3 regions of the Nonomuraea sp. NPDC049400 genome follow, and region 3 is predicted to be linked to each of the others. Evidence: riboswitches for the same ligand, from Rfam matches in the RefSeq annotation. Region 3 holds a riboswitch; each other region holds the start of a gene.
What was found. A riboswitch is a leader RNA that binds a small molecule or an ion and turns the genes downstream of it on or off. The one in region 3 is predicted to bind S-adenosylmethionine.

Region 1 (4,428 bases), on a different contig from region 3:
GGTCGTGCCGGCTCGGGTACGCGAACGCCAGATGCACCACCTTCCCGTGCCACTCGGGGTGCGCGTCGAGGAACTCGCGGTAGGCCACCAGGCCGCGCACGATGTTCTTCGACAGCTCGGTGCGGTCGATGCGGACGATCAGCCGCCGGTCGCCCACCTGCTCCCTGAGCGCGGCCATGTGCGACTCGACGTCGGGCTCGCAGGCCCGCTCCCACAGCGCCTCGCCGTCCACGCCCAGGCTGTGCACGCCGATGCGGGTGGTCCTGCCCCCGTGGGTGACGCTGCGGCCGGCCCGGTCGGCCTCCGCGCCCAGCAGCGCCTCGCAGCAGTCCATGAACGCCTGCGCCCACCGGTCGGTGAGGAACCCGGCGTGATCGGCGCCCAGGATGCCTTCCAGGACCTCTCCGGCCACTTCGTCGGGCAGCAGCGAGAAGTACTCGGGGGGCGCCCACGGGGTGTGGCTGAAGTGCGCGATGCGCAGATCGGGCCGCTCGGCGCGGAGCATCGCCGGGGTCAGCGTCAGATGGTAGTCCTGCACCATCACACGGGCGCCGTGGCCGGCCTCCTCGGCCAGCGCCAGCGCGAACGCGCCGTTGTAGTCGCGGTACGACTCCCACTCCCGCTCGAACCTCGTGCCGAAGTTGGGCGAGTTGGGGATGTCGTAGAGCAGGTGGTTGACGAACCACAGGGTGGAGTTGGCCACCGCGTTGTAGGCCCGGTGGAAGGTGGCGGGCGGAATGTCCAGCATGCGCAGCGGGCCCGTGTCGTAGCCGGCCTGGTCGATCCTGCCGCCGGGCGCCAGGCGGACGGCGCTGCGGTCGCCGTCGGACAGCGCCGCGCACACCCACAGGACGCCGTCCTTCTTGGCCACCCCGGACAGCCCCGACACCAGACCGCCGCCACCGCGCTTCATGGTCAGCTCGCCGTCGTCGGAGACGGTGAACGAGACCGGTCCTCTGTTGGAGGCCACCAGGACGCTGTTCATCTGAGCTCCCTTCGCCCATAGGATCCCAGCTATGGCGCTTGATGAGCTAACCGAGGAACTCGCCCGCTCCGCCGCTGGAGGAGATCATCGCGCACTTGGCGAGCTTCTGGCGCGGATCGAGCCCGATGTGATGCGTCACTGCGCCCGGATCCTGCCCTACCACCAGGACGCCGAGGAGGCCTCGCAGGACACGTTGCTGGCCGTGGCGCGCAACATCGGGCGGTTCGAGGGCAGGGCGAGGTTCAGCACCTGGCTCCACATCGTGACGGCCAACTGCGCGCGCACCACGTACAGGTCGCTCAAGCGCAGGGCGGCCGAGCAGAGCTCCGACGAGCTGCCCGTGCAGAAGCCCGACGTGCGGCGGGTGAGCGTGATCGCCGGCTCGCGGCTCGACCTGCTCGACGCCATGGAGGCGCTGGAGGCCGACAAGCCCGACCTGGCGCAGGCGCTGGTGCTGCGCGACATCGTCCAGCTCGACTACAACGAAGTCGCCGAGCAGCTCGGCATCCCGCTCGGCACCGCCAAGTCGCGCATTCACCAGGCGCGCAAATACGTGCAGGGAGTGCTGGGCGACGACTATCGTTGAGACGCCGCATCTCACCTGCTGAGACGAGTGCCCATTTAGGGCCCCTGGGCAGGTAGAGTCCATTTCAACAACTGAATATTGCTCATCCAGAGGGGTGGAGGGACCGGCCCTGCGAAGCCCCGGCAACCCTCCCGGCTTGAGGCTCGCGACCTGGCGAGGCCGACCGGGACAAGGTGCCAATTCCGGTCTGCGGTCAAGGTGGCCGCAGGCGAAGATGAGGGAAGGCCTCGCTTCATGTCGCTCGACTTTGGTCCTGCAGTCGCTCTGTCCTGCCGCGAATGCGGCACGCGTTACCCCCTCGGTCCCAGCTTCGCGTGCCTGGAGTGTTTCGGGCCGCTCGAGGCGGCCTATTCCTTCGGCACCGTGACCCGTGCGGACATCGAGTCGGGTCCCGCCAACATCTGGCGTTACCGGTCCTTGCTCCCGGTTCCTGTGGACGTCGCCAGTAAACCCAACATGAACCCGGGTTGGACCAAACTGGTCAAGGCCGGAAACCTCGGGCGCAAGCTCGGTCTCAAGTCCCTGTACGTGAAGGACGACTCCGGCAACCCCACTCATTCATTCAAGGACCGCGTGGTCGCCATCGCCGTCGAGGCGGCGCGTAACTTCGGCTTCCACACGCTTTCCTGCTCCTCCACCGGCAATCTCGCGGGTGCGGTCACCGCCGCGGCGGCGCGGGCAGGGCTCGAGGCGTGCGTGTTCATCCCGGCCGACCTCGAAGCGGCGAAGATCGCCATGGCCCGGGTGTTCGGCGGCAAGCTCATCGGGATCACCGGCACGTATGACGAGGTCAACCGGTTCTGCTCCGAGCTGATCGGCGACCCGCTCGGCGACAAGTGGGGATTCGTCAACGTCAACCTGCGGCCGTACTACGCCGAGGGCTCCAAGACGCTCGCGTACGAGATCGCCGAGCAGCTCGGCTGGCGGCTGCCCCAGCAGATCGTCATCCCCATCGCCTCGGGTTCGCAGCTCACCAAGATTGACAAGGGCTTCCGCGAGCTGGTGCAGCTCGGCCTGGTCGAGGACACGCCGTACAAGATCTTCGGGGCGCAGGCGGCCGGGTGCTCGCCGGTCTCCACCGCGTACAAGGCGGGGCACGACGTCGTGCAGCCGGTCAAGCCCGACACCATCGCCAAGTCGCTGGCCATCGGCAACCCGGCCGACGGGCCTTACGTGCTGGACATCGCCCGGCGCACCGGAGGGGCCGTCGAGGACGTCTCCGACGCCGAGATCGTGGCCGCGATCAAGCTGCTGGCCTCGACCGAGGGCGTCTTCGCCGAGACCGCGGGCGGGGTGACCGTGGGCGTGCTGAAGAAGCTGGCCGAGAGTGGTCGGCTCGATCCCGAGGCCGAGACCGTGGTGCTCAACACCGGCGACGGACTCAAGACGCTCGACGCGATCAGCGACGACGCCAAGCCCACGGCCGTGATCCGGCCCTCCCTCGACGCGTTCCGCGCGGCTGTCTGACAACCAGGAAAGGCGAGTTTAACCATGAGCGTTACTGTGCGGATTCCCACCATTCTGCGCACGTACACCGGGGGCAACGCGGAAGTCAGTGGCGAAGGCGCGACTCTTCGTGACGTCCTCGCCAAGCTCGACTCCGACTACCCGGGGATCGGCGCGAGAATTCTGGATGAATCGGGCAAGATTCGTCGTTTCGTCAACGTTTACGTTGGGGAAGAGGACGTCCGTTTCGCCGACGGGCTCGACACTCCAGCACCTGAGGGCACTCAGATCTCTATCATCCCGGCGGTCGCCGGCGGCTGAGTGCCATGGATCACAGTCTCGGATGAAGGCGCCCCTAGTGGGCGCCTTCTGCTTTTCCAGGCCAAATGCGCGTATGAACGACCGGCCATCCGGAGAAATGCGTTATTTGTGGATTGACTCTGTTGCCAAACCCCGTGCCACAGGTATGGTCGAGGGCGATCGTCTGGCTGATTTTCCCTTAAGTCAGGCGATTACGGGTCTCGCGGAGGAATGGGCGAGATCTGTGGGCCCAGTAAGAGGAGTCGGAAGTGGCGCAGGGCACCGTCAAGTGGTTCAACGCGGACAAGGGCTACGGCTTCATCGCGGTAGACGGTGGTAAGGATGTATTCGTCCATTACTCAGCGATACTGATGGACGGGTACAGAGCTCTCGAACAGGGGCAGCGCGTCGAGTTCGAGATCACGCAGGGCCAGAAGGGTCCCCAGGCAGAGGCCGTTCGCGCGGTCTGACGCGCCCCACTGGTATGCACCGGCAGGATCGCGCGGCAGCGCAGTCCGGGCGAACCTGCCACCTCTCTTTCGTCGACTCGGGTGCGGCGAGCCGCATGGGGCTGGCTCGCCGTACTCCGCCGCTCCCTGCTGATGGCCTCCACTCCGTGGAGGCGGGCTCGGTCGCTCTCGATGCCGTCGCCTTCCCCCGCTCTGGTCGCTACGCTCCCGCCGCTCCTCCAGGCGACGGCAGCTCCCTGCTTATGGCCTCACTCCGTGAGGCGGGCTCGGTCGCCCTCGATGCCGTCGCCTTCCCCCGCTCTGGTCGCTACGCTCCCGCCGCTCCTCCAGGCGACGGCAGCTCCCTCGCAAGTGACCTGGGAGGAAACACCCGGTAGGAGGGTTCTCGCTTGCACTCGGCAGGGTAGAGTGCTAAACAGTTCGTTGGCACTCGATACATCAGAGTGCCAGCGATTCGGATCGGGACGATGGGGTCTGCCGAAGGAGACGCTGACCCATGCCGTCGCGGGCGTCGGCTCGGTCCACGACAAGCCACCCTGCATCTGGGAGGTCTAGCCTTATGGCAGCCAAGATGATCGCGTTTGACGAGGACGCCCGGCGCGGTCTCGAGCGCGGTATGAACCAGCTCGCCGACGCCGTCA
Region 2 (4,428 bases), on a different contig from region 3:
TGAACATGTAGTGCATGCGCCCGCCGGAGATCTCCTCCATGACGGCTTGGATGCGCTCGCGCTCGTCGAAGGCGTAGAACAGCGGCGTGATCGCGCCCAGCTCGAGAGGGTAGGAGCCGAGGAACATCAGGTGGTTGAGCACCCGGTTGAGCTCGGCCAGCAGGGTGCGCGCCCACACGGCCCTGACCGGGGGCTCCATGCCGAGCAGGCGCTCGGCGGCGATCACCACGCCCAGCTCGTTGGCGAAGCCGGAAAGCCAGTCGTGCCGGTTGGCCAGCATGATGATCTGACGGTAGTCGCGGACCTCGAACAGCTTCTCCGCGCCCCTGTGCATGTAGCCGATGATCGGCTCGGCGGCGGTGATGCGCTCGCCGTCGAGCGTCAGCCGGAGCCTGAGCACTCCATGGGTCGACGGATGCTGCGGGCCGATGTTGAGGATCATGTCCTCGGTGGCCAGCTCTTTCGCGCCCGCGCCGATTCCGACCACACGTTCCGTCATATGGCCATGCTGCCACCGCACTGATTGGTGATCCAGCCGGGGGGCAGGTCAAGGAATCGTATGGAAATGCATCCCGAAGCCGGACATGGGGAGAAGACCGGGAACGGGGGGAGAAATCACCATGAAGAGAGCTGTGTTCGATGTCACGATGCTGATCGCGCGCGTCGTGACCGGCGTGATCTTCCTGGCTCACGGCCTGGAGAAGTGGATGGCCGGCCTCGGACCCACGGGTCGGGCATTCGCCGGGATGGGAGTCCCGATGCCCGAGCTCGCCTCCGCGTACGCGACCATCGTGGAGACCGTCGGCGGCCTCTTCCTGATCCTGGGCCTGCTGGTCCGGCCGGTGGGGCTGCTGTTGCTGCTCAACATGCTCGGCGCGATCGTCTTCGTGCACTCCGGCCGCGGCATCCTGACCACCACCGGCGGCTGGGAGCTGCCTGGCCTGCTCGGGGCGCTGGCCTTGCTGTTCCTGGCGCTCGGTGGCGGGCGGATCGGGATCGACGGGCTGTTCGGCGCGATGTTCCGCAGGCGCGCGGAACGCCGGGCCGCCGAGGAGGAGCTCGCCGCGCACGCTCCGGGCGCATCTGGTCCGGAGCCGTCGAACGTCACGACCGTGAACGGCGGCCCCACCACGCCCACATCGTCCAATGAACCGGCGGAGCCGCGCGTGCCCAGGCAGCCTTCCGAGCACCGGTCAGGCATGATCGACGACGACGACATGAGGGACATCGACGCCCTGGTCTCCGACGAGCCGCCGCCGCACCGCAAGCCGCCGAACAGGGCATGAGGCTCAGCGCGCGACGAGCTCCCGCAGCGCCTGTACCAGCCGGTCCACGTGCTCCTCCGTGGTGCCGATGCCGATCGAGGCCCGCACCGCGGAGGCGGTGCCGTCCTCGCAACCCCCATCGGTCTCGTTGAGGAGGTGCCGGACGAAGGGGTGCGCGCAGAACTTCCCGTCGCGCACCCCGATGCCGTACTCGCTGGACAGCACCTCGGCCACCTCGCGGGCGGAGTAGCCGTCCACGGTGAACGACACGATGCCGACGCGCGGGTGGTCATCCCCCCACAGCGACAGCTCACGCACGCCCTCGATCGCGGCGAGCCCGGACCGCAGCCGGGCGATCAGCCGCTCCTCCTCGTGCACCAGCGCGGTCCAGCCGGTGGCCGTGAGCGCGTCGCAGGCGGCGGCCAGCGCGATGGCGCCCAGCACGTTCGGGGTGCCCGCCTCGTGCCGCGGCTCCGGGTCGTCGTGCCACTCGGTGTCGTCCCCCACGGAGCGCACCGCGCCCCCGCCCTTGAGGTACGGCTCACCCTGCGCGAGCCAGTCCCGCCGCCCGACCAGCACCCCGGCGCCGAACGGCGCATACAGCTTGTGCCCGGAGAAGGCCACGTAGTCGAGGTCGAGCGCGGTCAGGTTGAGCTGCCGGTGCGGTACGAGCTGGGCGGCGTCCACCAGGATGCGGGCCCCGTGCCGGTGCGCGATGTGGGCCAGGGCGGCGATGGGCCAGAGCTCGCCGGTGACGTTCGAGGCGGCGGTGACCACGAGCAGCTTCGGCCCGTCGATCCCGGCCAGCGCCTCGTCGGCGGCGCGGACGGCCTCGCCGGGGAAGGCGGGCGGCGCCAGCCGTACGGACTTCTTCCAGGGGAGGAGGGAGGCGTGGTGCTCGGTGTCGAAGACCACGGTGGTCGTGCCGGCGGGCAGGCAGCCGGCCAGGAGGTTCGTGGCGTCGGTGGTGTTGCGGGTGAAGATCACGGAGTCGTCCGGGCGGGCGCCGACGAACGCCCTGACCGTGTGGCGGGCCTGCTCGTAGCGGGCGGTGGTCAGCTGGGAGGCGTAGCCCGCGCCCCGGTGGACGCTGGAGTAGGCCGGGAGCGCGGCGGTGACGGCGGCGCTGACCGGCTCGAGACAGGGCGCGCTGGCGGCGTAGTCGAGGTTGGCGTAGCCGACGAGCCTTCCGCCCTTGACCGGCACCTCGAGATCGTCCCCGAGCACGGCGGGAATGGGCCTGCTCGTGGCGGTGGGAACCGCCTCGACGGGCTGGGCGGGAATGGAGTTGAAGATCGTCAGCGTGGGCACGGCACATCTCCCTCAGGGTCATCGGACCCCTGGAAGCAGCCACGGAGCCCGCGCTTGCCCGCCACACCTCGTGACGGACCAGGTCTTCACCCGGGGCACCCCGCCGCGGACGCGAGGGTTGCCGGCCAGCTAGCCGGGGCTTGTCGCTGGCACTCATGACCTACGACGGGCACTATAACCCAAATCCCACCTTCGATCGCAAGTCGGCGAACTTCTGCGGCGCGTCACTCGTTGCTACCGGAAACCCCCGCCCACGTAGTCATGGAGGTACGCAGAATGTTGGACTGGGTGGCCGACCCGCAGATCTGGATCGGCTTCTTCACCCTGGTCGCCCTGGAGATCGTGTTGGGCATCGACAACATCATCTTCATCTCCATCCTGGCCGGGAAGCTACCTCCGGAACAGCGCGACAGAGCCCGCGTACTGGGCCTGGCCGCGGCCCTGATCAGCCGCCTGCTCCTGCTGCTCGGCCTGTCGTGGGTGGTGCAGCTCACCGAGCCGTTGTTCGCCGTCTTCGGCCACGACATATCGGGACGCGACCTGATCCTGCTGCTCGGCGGCCTGTTCCTGCTGGGCAAGAGCGTCACCGAGATCAGCCACAGCATGGACGGTCCCGCGGGCGGGGACGGCAAAAAGGTCGCCGCCGCCTCCTTCACCTCGGTGATCCTGCAGATCATGGTGCTGGACATCGTGTTCTCGCTCGACTCCGTCATCACCGCCGTCGGCATGGTGGACCAGCTCGGCGTGATGATCGCGGCGGTCGTGGTGTCCGTGCTGGTGATGCTGTTCGCCTCGGGGCCGATCAGCAGGTTCGTGGACCGGCACCCGAGCATCAAGATGCTGGCGCTGTCGTTCCTGGTGCTGATCGGCGTGGTGCTCATCGCCGAGGGCTTGGGCCAGCACATCCCCAAGGGCTACATCTACTTCGCCATGGCGTTCTCGCTCGTCGTCGAGCTGCTGAACATCCGGATGCGCAGCAAGCGCGTCCACCCGGAGCAGGAGGATTCGGCTTCTAGTATGAAATAGTGCGCTTTGACCCTTGGGATCCGGATTTCGTGGCTCACCCGTACGGCGTGTACGACGAGCTGAGGCGCGAGTCGCCCGTCAGCTACTTCGAGCCGACGAACCAGTGGCTGATCTCACGCCACGCCGACGTGAACGCCCTGCTCAGGGACCGCCGCCTGGGCAGGTCCTACCTGCACGTGGCCACCCATGAGGAGTTCGGCAGGCCGCCGGAGCCGGAGTTCCACGAGCCGTTCTGGCGGGTGATCAGGGCGGGCATGCTGGATGTGGAGCCGCCGGTGCACACCAGGCTGCGCCGGCTGGTCTCCAAGGCGTTCACGCCCCGCATGGTCGAGTCGCTGCGGCCCCGGGTGCGCGCCATCGCCGAGGGCCTGGTGGACGCGTTCGTGGAGAAGGGCGGCGGCGACCTGATCGCCGAGGTGGCCGAGCCGCTCCCGGTGACGGTGATCGCGGAGATGCTCGGCATCCCCGAACACGACCGACACCTGCTGCGCCCCTGGTCGGCGGACATCTGCGGCATGTACGAGCTCAACCCGACGCCGGACGCCCAGCACGCGGCGGTACGCGCGGCGTCGGAGTTCGCCGGCTACCTCAAGACCCTCGCCGCGCAGCGGCGCCGGACCCCGGGCGAGGACCTGGTCAGCGCGCTGGCGGCGATTGACGAGCTGACCGAGGACGAGCTGGTCGGCACGTGTGTGCTGCTGCTCAACGCCGGCCACGAGGCCACCGTGAACGTGACAGGCAACGGCTGGTGGTCCCTGTTCAGGAACCCCGCCGAGCTGGCCCGGCTGCGCGAGGACCGCTCGCTGCTGCCCACGGCTGTCGAGGA
Region 3 (4,428 bases):
CACTACACGGCGGGGGTGTTCGGGCTCACCGCGCTCATCCTGGTGGCCTATGCCCGGGTCACCCGGCTTCGCGGACCCGCTCCGGTCGCCGTGGTGCTGGCGCAGCCGGTCCTGCCGCTGCTGGCCGGCGACTTGTCGGCGACCTGGCTGGTGGCCACGCTGGTGGCCACGGCGGCGCTGGACGTCGCCGTGGTCCGCTACGGCCGGGGAGCGGTGCGGGTGACGGCCGCCGTGGCCGGCAGCGGGGTCGCGACCCTCGCCCTGCTGGGCGGCGCGCCGTACGCGCTGGGGTCCCCGTCCGTCGGTCAGGCGCTGGTCAGGTCGGCGCCGCTGGTCGCGCTGGCCCTGCTCGGCGGGTTCGTGACCTGGCTGCTGGCCAGGCCGGGCAAGGAACAAGAGGAGATCTGGGCCTCCGCGGTCACCGTCGGAACCGCGCTCACGCTGATCGCCGTGCCGGCCGCGCTGGCGCAGCCGGCGCTGGACGGCCCGGGCACGGACTGGCGTCCCCTGGCCTACCTCATTCCCGCACTCGCCGTGGTGCTCGCCACCGCCTGGCTGCCCTGGCGGAGGGTGCGGCTGGCGGGCATGGCCACCGGCGGGCTGGTCGCGCTGCTGACCACGCTGACGCTGCTGCCCCGGCTCGTGGCCACGCTGGCGGCGCCGCTCGCCTGGCTGGACGTGCTCTGGACGGGCACGTGGGACGGACCGCAGTGGCAGCTGGGCGAGATGGCGTCGCCGGCGGACGTGGCGGTGCTGGGCGTGGTGGCGGCCGGACTCCTGGCGGCGGTCGTGCACGGCGCTGGCGGGCGGCCGATGAAGGTGGCGGCTGTGCGTGGCACCGGCGGGCGGCCGATGAAGGCGGCGGCCGAGCGTGGCGCCGGCGGGTGGGCGATGAAGGCGGCGGCGTCCGGCGCGCTGCTGTCCGGGGCGCTCATGGTCGCGGTCGCCCCCCAAGCCTTCGCGATGCCCTACCCGGCCGCGGTGGCGGTGCAGGCGGCGCTGGCCGTCGCGCCGGCGGTGGCCGCCACACTAAGCCGGGCGCCCTGGTGGGCGGTGGCATGCGCGCTCGTCGCCGGTCCCGCCTCGGTACGGGCGGCGGCGTACGCGTTCGGCAGCGAGCCGGCGACGCTGATCGTGCTGCCGATCCTGGCGGTGGCGGCCGCCGCCATGGCGCTGGTGGCCAGGGTGAAGGACATCCGGGTCTGGGGACTGGGCTTCGCCGCGCTGTTCTTCGGGCTGGAGGCGGTGGCGGTGGGGTTCTCGCTGGGCCTGCGCGTCCTCGTCGCGGCGAGCGTGGGGTTCGCCGTGGCCGGGGTGCTGGTGCTGCTCATGTCGCTGTGGGCGGGCTCGGCCGGCCGAGGCGGCGTGAACGGCCTCAGGTACACCGGCGCCACCCTGCTGCTGCTGGCCTCGTGGCTGCGACTGGTGGCGGACGAGGTCACCGTCGTCGAGGCGTACACGGTGCCGTGCTCGCTGGTCCTGCTGGGATCCGGCTGGTGGCGGCGGCGCGGCGCGCCGGTCTCCTCCTGGGCGGCCTATGGTGCGGGCCTCTCCTTCACGATGCTGCCCAGCCTGGTCGCGGTCTACTCGGACACGGACTGGCGGCGGTCGCTGGCGCTCGGCGTGCTGGCGCTGGCGGTGCTGTTCGCCGGAGCCCGGTTCCGGCTCCAGGCGCCCACGGTGATCGGAGCCGTCGTGGTCCCCGGGGTCGCGGTGCGGGAACTGGCCCCGTACGTGTCGGAGTTGCTCCTCGCGGTGCCGCGCTGGGTGCCGATCGCCGTGGGCGGGCTGCTGCTCGTGGTGGTCGGGGCGACGTACGAGGCCCGCATGCGGGACCTGCGCCGGTTGCGTGACACCCTGACGGCGATGGGTTGACGTTCCACTATCGAAAGAGGAAGCGGGCCCTCGACGCGGCCGAGACCGTCATGGTGAACGAACTCCTAACGCGAAATTATCGCTTTGTGTCTGATTTATTCCCTGTCGTGGGCGCGCCTCCATGATCTGGGCTGCTCTCGGAAGGAGCCCCGCCACCGGCGTGCGGGCGGGCGAGCGCGCGCACCCCGAGGCGCGGCGGCCACGAAGTCGAGGTCCTGCGACGGGGTGGTCTTCAACATGGCGAGGTAGTCGTCATAGTCACGGGCGGCACGGGCCACCTCGTTGAAGCCCACGGTGATCAGGTCGTCCCGGGACAGGGCACGGTGGTGCAGTTCCCGCAGCTCATCGGCCGAGGCAGTGAGGACGGGAACCGGGTGGGGGTTCAGCCCCGCGTGCCATCCGCCCGAGGCATCCACGCCGTCGCTGCCCAGCGGATCGCCAGGCGTGCACTCAGGCGGGCACCCAGGCTGAGCCCGGCCACCGCGGCCGCGTTCACCGCCGTCGCGGGTTCGAGGTCGTCGCGAACCACGAGGACGAGCTTCGCCGCCAAGGGCATGGTCGATCTTCCGTTTGACGGAATACGTCCCGACCTGGCAAGATCCCGACCCGTCAATCATCCAGAGGACTCGAGGGACCTGGCCCTGCGACGGTCCGGCAACCTCCCCGGCGAGAGTCGGCGAGAAAGGTGCCAATGCCAGGAACGATGAGGAGTCTCGATGAGCATGCGGCTTGATGTTCCTTCTCTGACCGGCGATCTGGTGCGGCTGGAGCCGCTGGCAATGCGGCACGTAGCCGATCTGGCGGAGGCCGCCGAGGAGGAACGCTCGTCCTACGGCTTCACCCTGGTGCCCCGCGCGCATGGGATGAAGGACTATGTGGCAGCGCAGGTCGCACGCGATGGATTGACTCCTTTCGGGCAGGTCCGGGTCGCCGACAGCAGGACGGTGGGTTGCACCGCGCTGTGGGATCCCCGCACCTGGCCGGACCGGCCGGGCGTGCGGGCGATCGAGATCGGTTTCACGTGGCTTGCCGCCTCAGCGCAGGGCACCGGGATCAACGCCGAGGCCAAGCTGCTGCTGATGTCGTATTCGTTCGAGACGCTCGGCGTCGCCCGCGTCGACCTGAAGACCGACGCCCGTAACCTCCGCTGCCGCCACGCGCTCCAGCGACTCGGCATTCCATTCGAGGGTGTCCTGCGCTCCTGGTCCATGTCGTGGGCGCCCGGCGAGGAAGGCGAGCTTCGCGACTCGGCCATGTTCGCCGTTACCGCCGCCGAATGGCCGGCGGTAAGAGCGGCATTGCGCGACCGTCTCAGCGCCGCCGGCCGCCGGTAACAGATCATGCGGGCCTCCCTTGACCACTGGGGCAGCGTGGGGCGCAAGCTGAAAGCCAGCCCGGGTGTTCACCGGCCGTCGACTTTCTCCGCCTTTCTCGCCTCTTCCATGGACGACACCCGAGACCAGGTCGTCGTGGACGCGGGGTGCGGAGCGGGCCTGGTCACTCTCGCCGCCTTGACCGCTGGAGCCCGGCACGTGATCGCTCAGGACTATGACCGGGCCGCGCTTGCTGACACCGCCCGCAACGTCATCGAGGTCCTCGGTCACGAGGCTCGCAAGCGGCTCACCCTCTGGGAGGCCGACTGGCGTCTCCTGGCCCCGATGAGCGCGAATCTTCTGGCCGTCAATCCTCCGCAACGTCCCGCCGCGCTGCTGCCCGACGTGCCACCGGATCAGCGTCATCTGCACGACGGCGGCGGTCGGGACGGCCTGGATGCCATCCGGCTGATCCTTGCCCATTCCAGCGTCGGGAGGGTCCGCACCACCGCGGCGGCCGTCCTCGATCCAACCGCGTTGCGAAACCCGAACTGGACCGAACCCCAACTCCTCGCCGACCTCGAACTGCCCTTCGACCCCGCGTGGCGCAGCGTCCTGCCCGACCTGCGTGGACGCGTCAACATCTGGCAGTTCACCCGGTTGTCCCTGCCCTCGTACCACCTGGTGGTCCCCTGACCTTCCGGACAGCTTTCTGACGATCACTTCACACTGCGCAATCGGCCACCAGGACATCGACGCGGTCAAGCGGAACGCCGCCGTCGTGCGTGCCGCGAGTTGCCCGGCGGCTGATGCCCGGTGCGGGTCGCGCCGGTCCGCACCGGGCGTCAGGCGTCGATCACCGGCTCGCGGGCGGATGCCTGGGTGAAGCGCGGCAGAGCGGCGACGCCCACCGCGAGCAGGGCGATGATGGCCAGCTGCACGTACTCGACGGCGGCGAAGGCATGGGGCACGCTGTGCGGCTCCAACGCCAGGTAGAGGGTGCCGAGCGCGGCCACCCCGAGGGCGAGCCCGCTCTGCTGCAGCGTGATCAGCACGCCGCTGCCGATACCGGCGAGGTGGGCGGGGACGTCGGCCAGCACGCTGCGGAACAGCCCGGCGAACAGCATGGACTGTCCGGCGCCGGCCAGGGCCAGCGGGACGGCCATGGCCCACAGGCTGACGTGTGGCCACGCTTCGACGATGACGGTCACCAGCAGGGCCAGTCCCGCCAACTGCACCA

Region 1: another riboswitch for S-adenosylmethionine. It lies ahead of thrC (threonine synthase); the one in region 3 lies ahead of ACIBVN_RS14995 (GNAT family N-acetyltransferase).
Region 2: another riboswitch for S-adenosylmethionine. It lies ahead of ACIBVN_RS06755 (aminotransferase class V-fold PLP-dependent enzyme); the one in region 3 lies ahead of ACIBVN_RS14995 (GNAT family N-acetyltransferase).

Annotation. Positions count from the first base shown of each region.
Region 1 covers NZ_JBITMP010000054.1:61,748-66,175, forward strand. The annotation lists gene ACIBVN_RS49420 (trehalose-6-phosphate synthase) at 1-985, opposite strand, end outside; gene ACIBVN_RS49425 (RNA polymerase sigma factor) at 1,017-1,571, shown strand; SAM riboswitch class I at 1,651-1,792, shown strand; gene thrC (threonine synthase) at 1,806-3,038, shown strand; gene ACIBVN_RS49435 (MoaD/ThiS family protein) at 3,063-3,338, shown strand; gene ACIBVN_RS49440 (cold-shock protein) at 3,587-3,787, shown strand; gene groL (chaperonin GroEL) at 4,347-4,428, shown strand, end outside.
Region 2 covers NZ_JBITMP010000004.1:164,610-169,037, reverse strand. The annotation lists gene ACIBVN_RS06765 (NADH-quinone oxidoreductase subunit D) at 1-499, opposite strand, end outside; gene ACIBVN_RS06760 (DoxX family protein) at 621-1,286, shown strand; gene ACIBVN_RS06755 (aminotransferase class V-fold PLP-dependent enzyme) at 1,290-2,576, opposite strand; SAM riboswitch class IV at 2,622-2,737, opposite strand; gene ACIBVN_RS06750 (TerC family protein) at 2,853-3,602, shown strand; gene ACIBVN_RS06745 (cytochrome P450) at 3,602-4,428, shown strand, end outside.
Region 3 covers NZ_JBITMP010000008.1:288,130-292,557, reverse strand. The annotation lists gene ACIBVN_RS15005 (SCO7613 C-terminal domain-containing membrane protein) at 1-1,875, shown strand, start outside; gene ACIBVN_RS15000 (DUF2000 domain-containing protein) at 1,971-2,291, opposite strand; SAM riboswitch class I at 2,486-2,585, shown strand; gene ACIBVN_RS14995 (GNAT family N-acetyltransferase) at 2,592-3,209, shown strand; gene ACIBVN_RS14990 (50S ribosomal protein L11 methyltransferase) at 3,216-3,884, shown strand; gene ACIBVN_RS14985 (MFS transporter) at 4,034-4,428, opposite strand, start outside.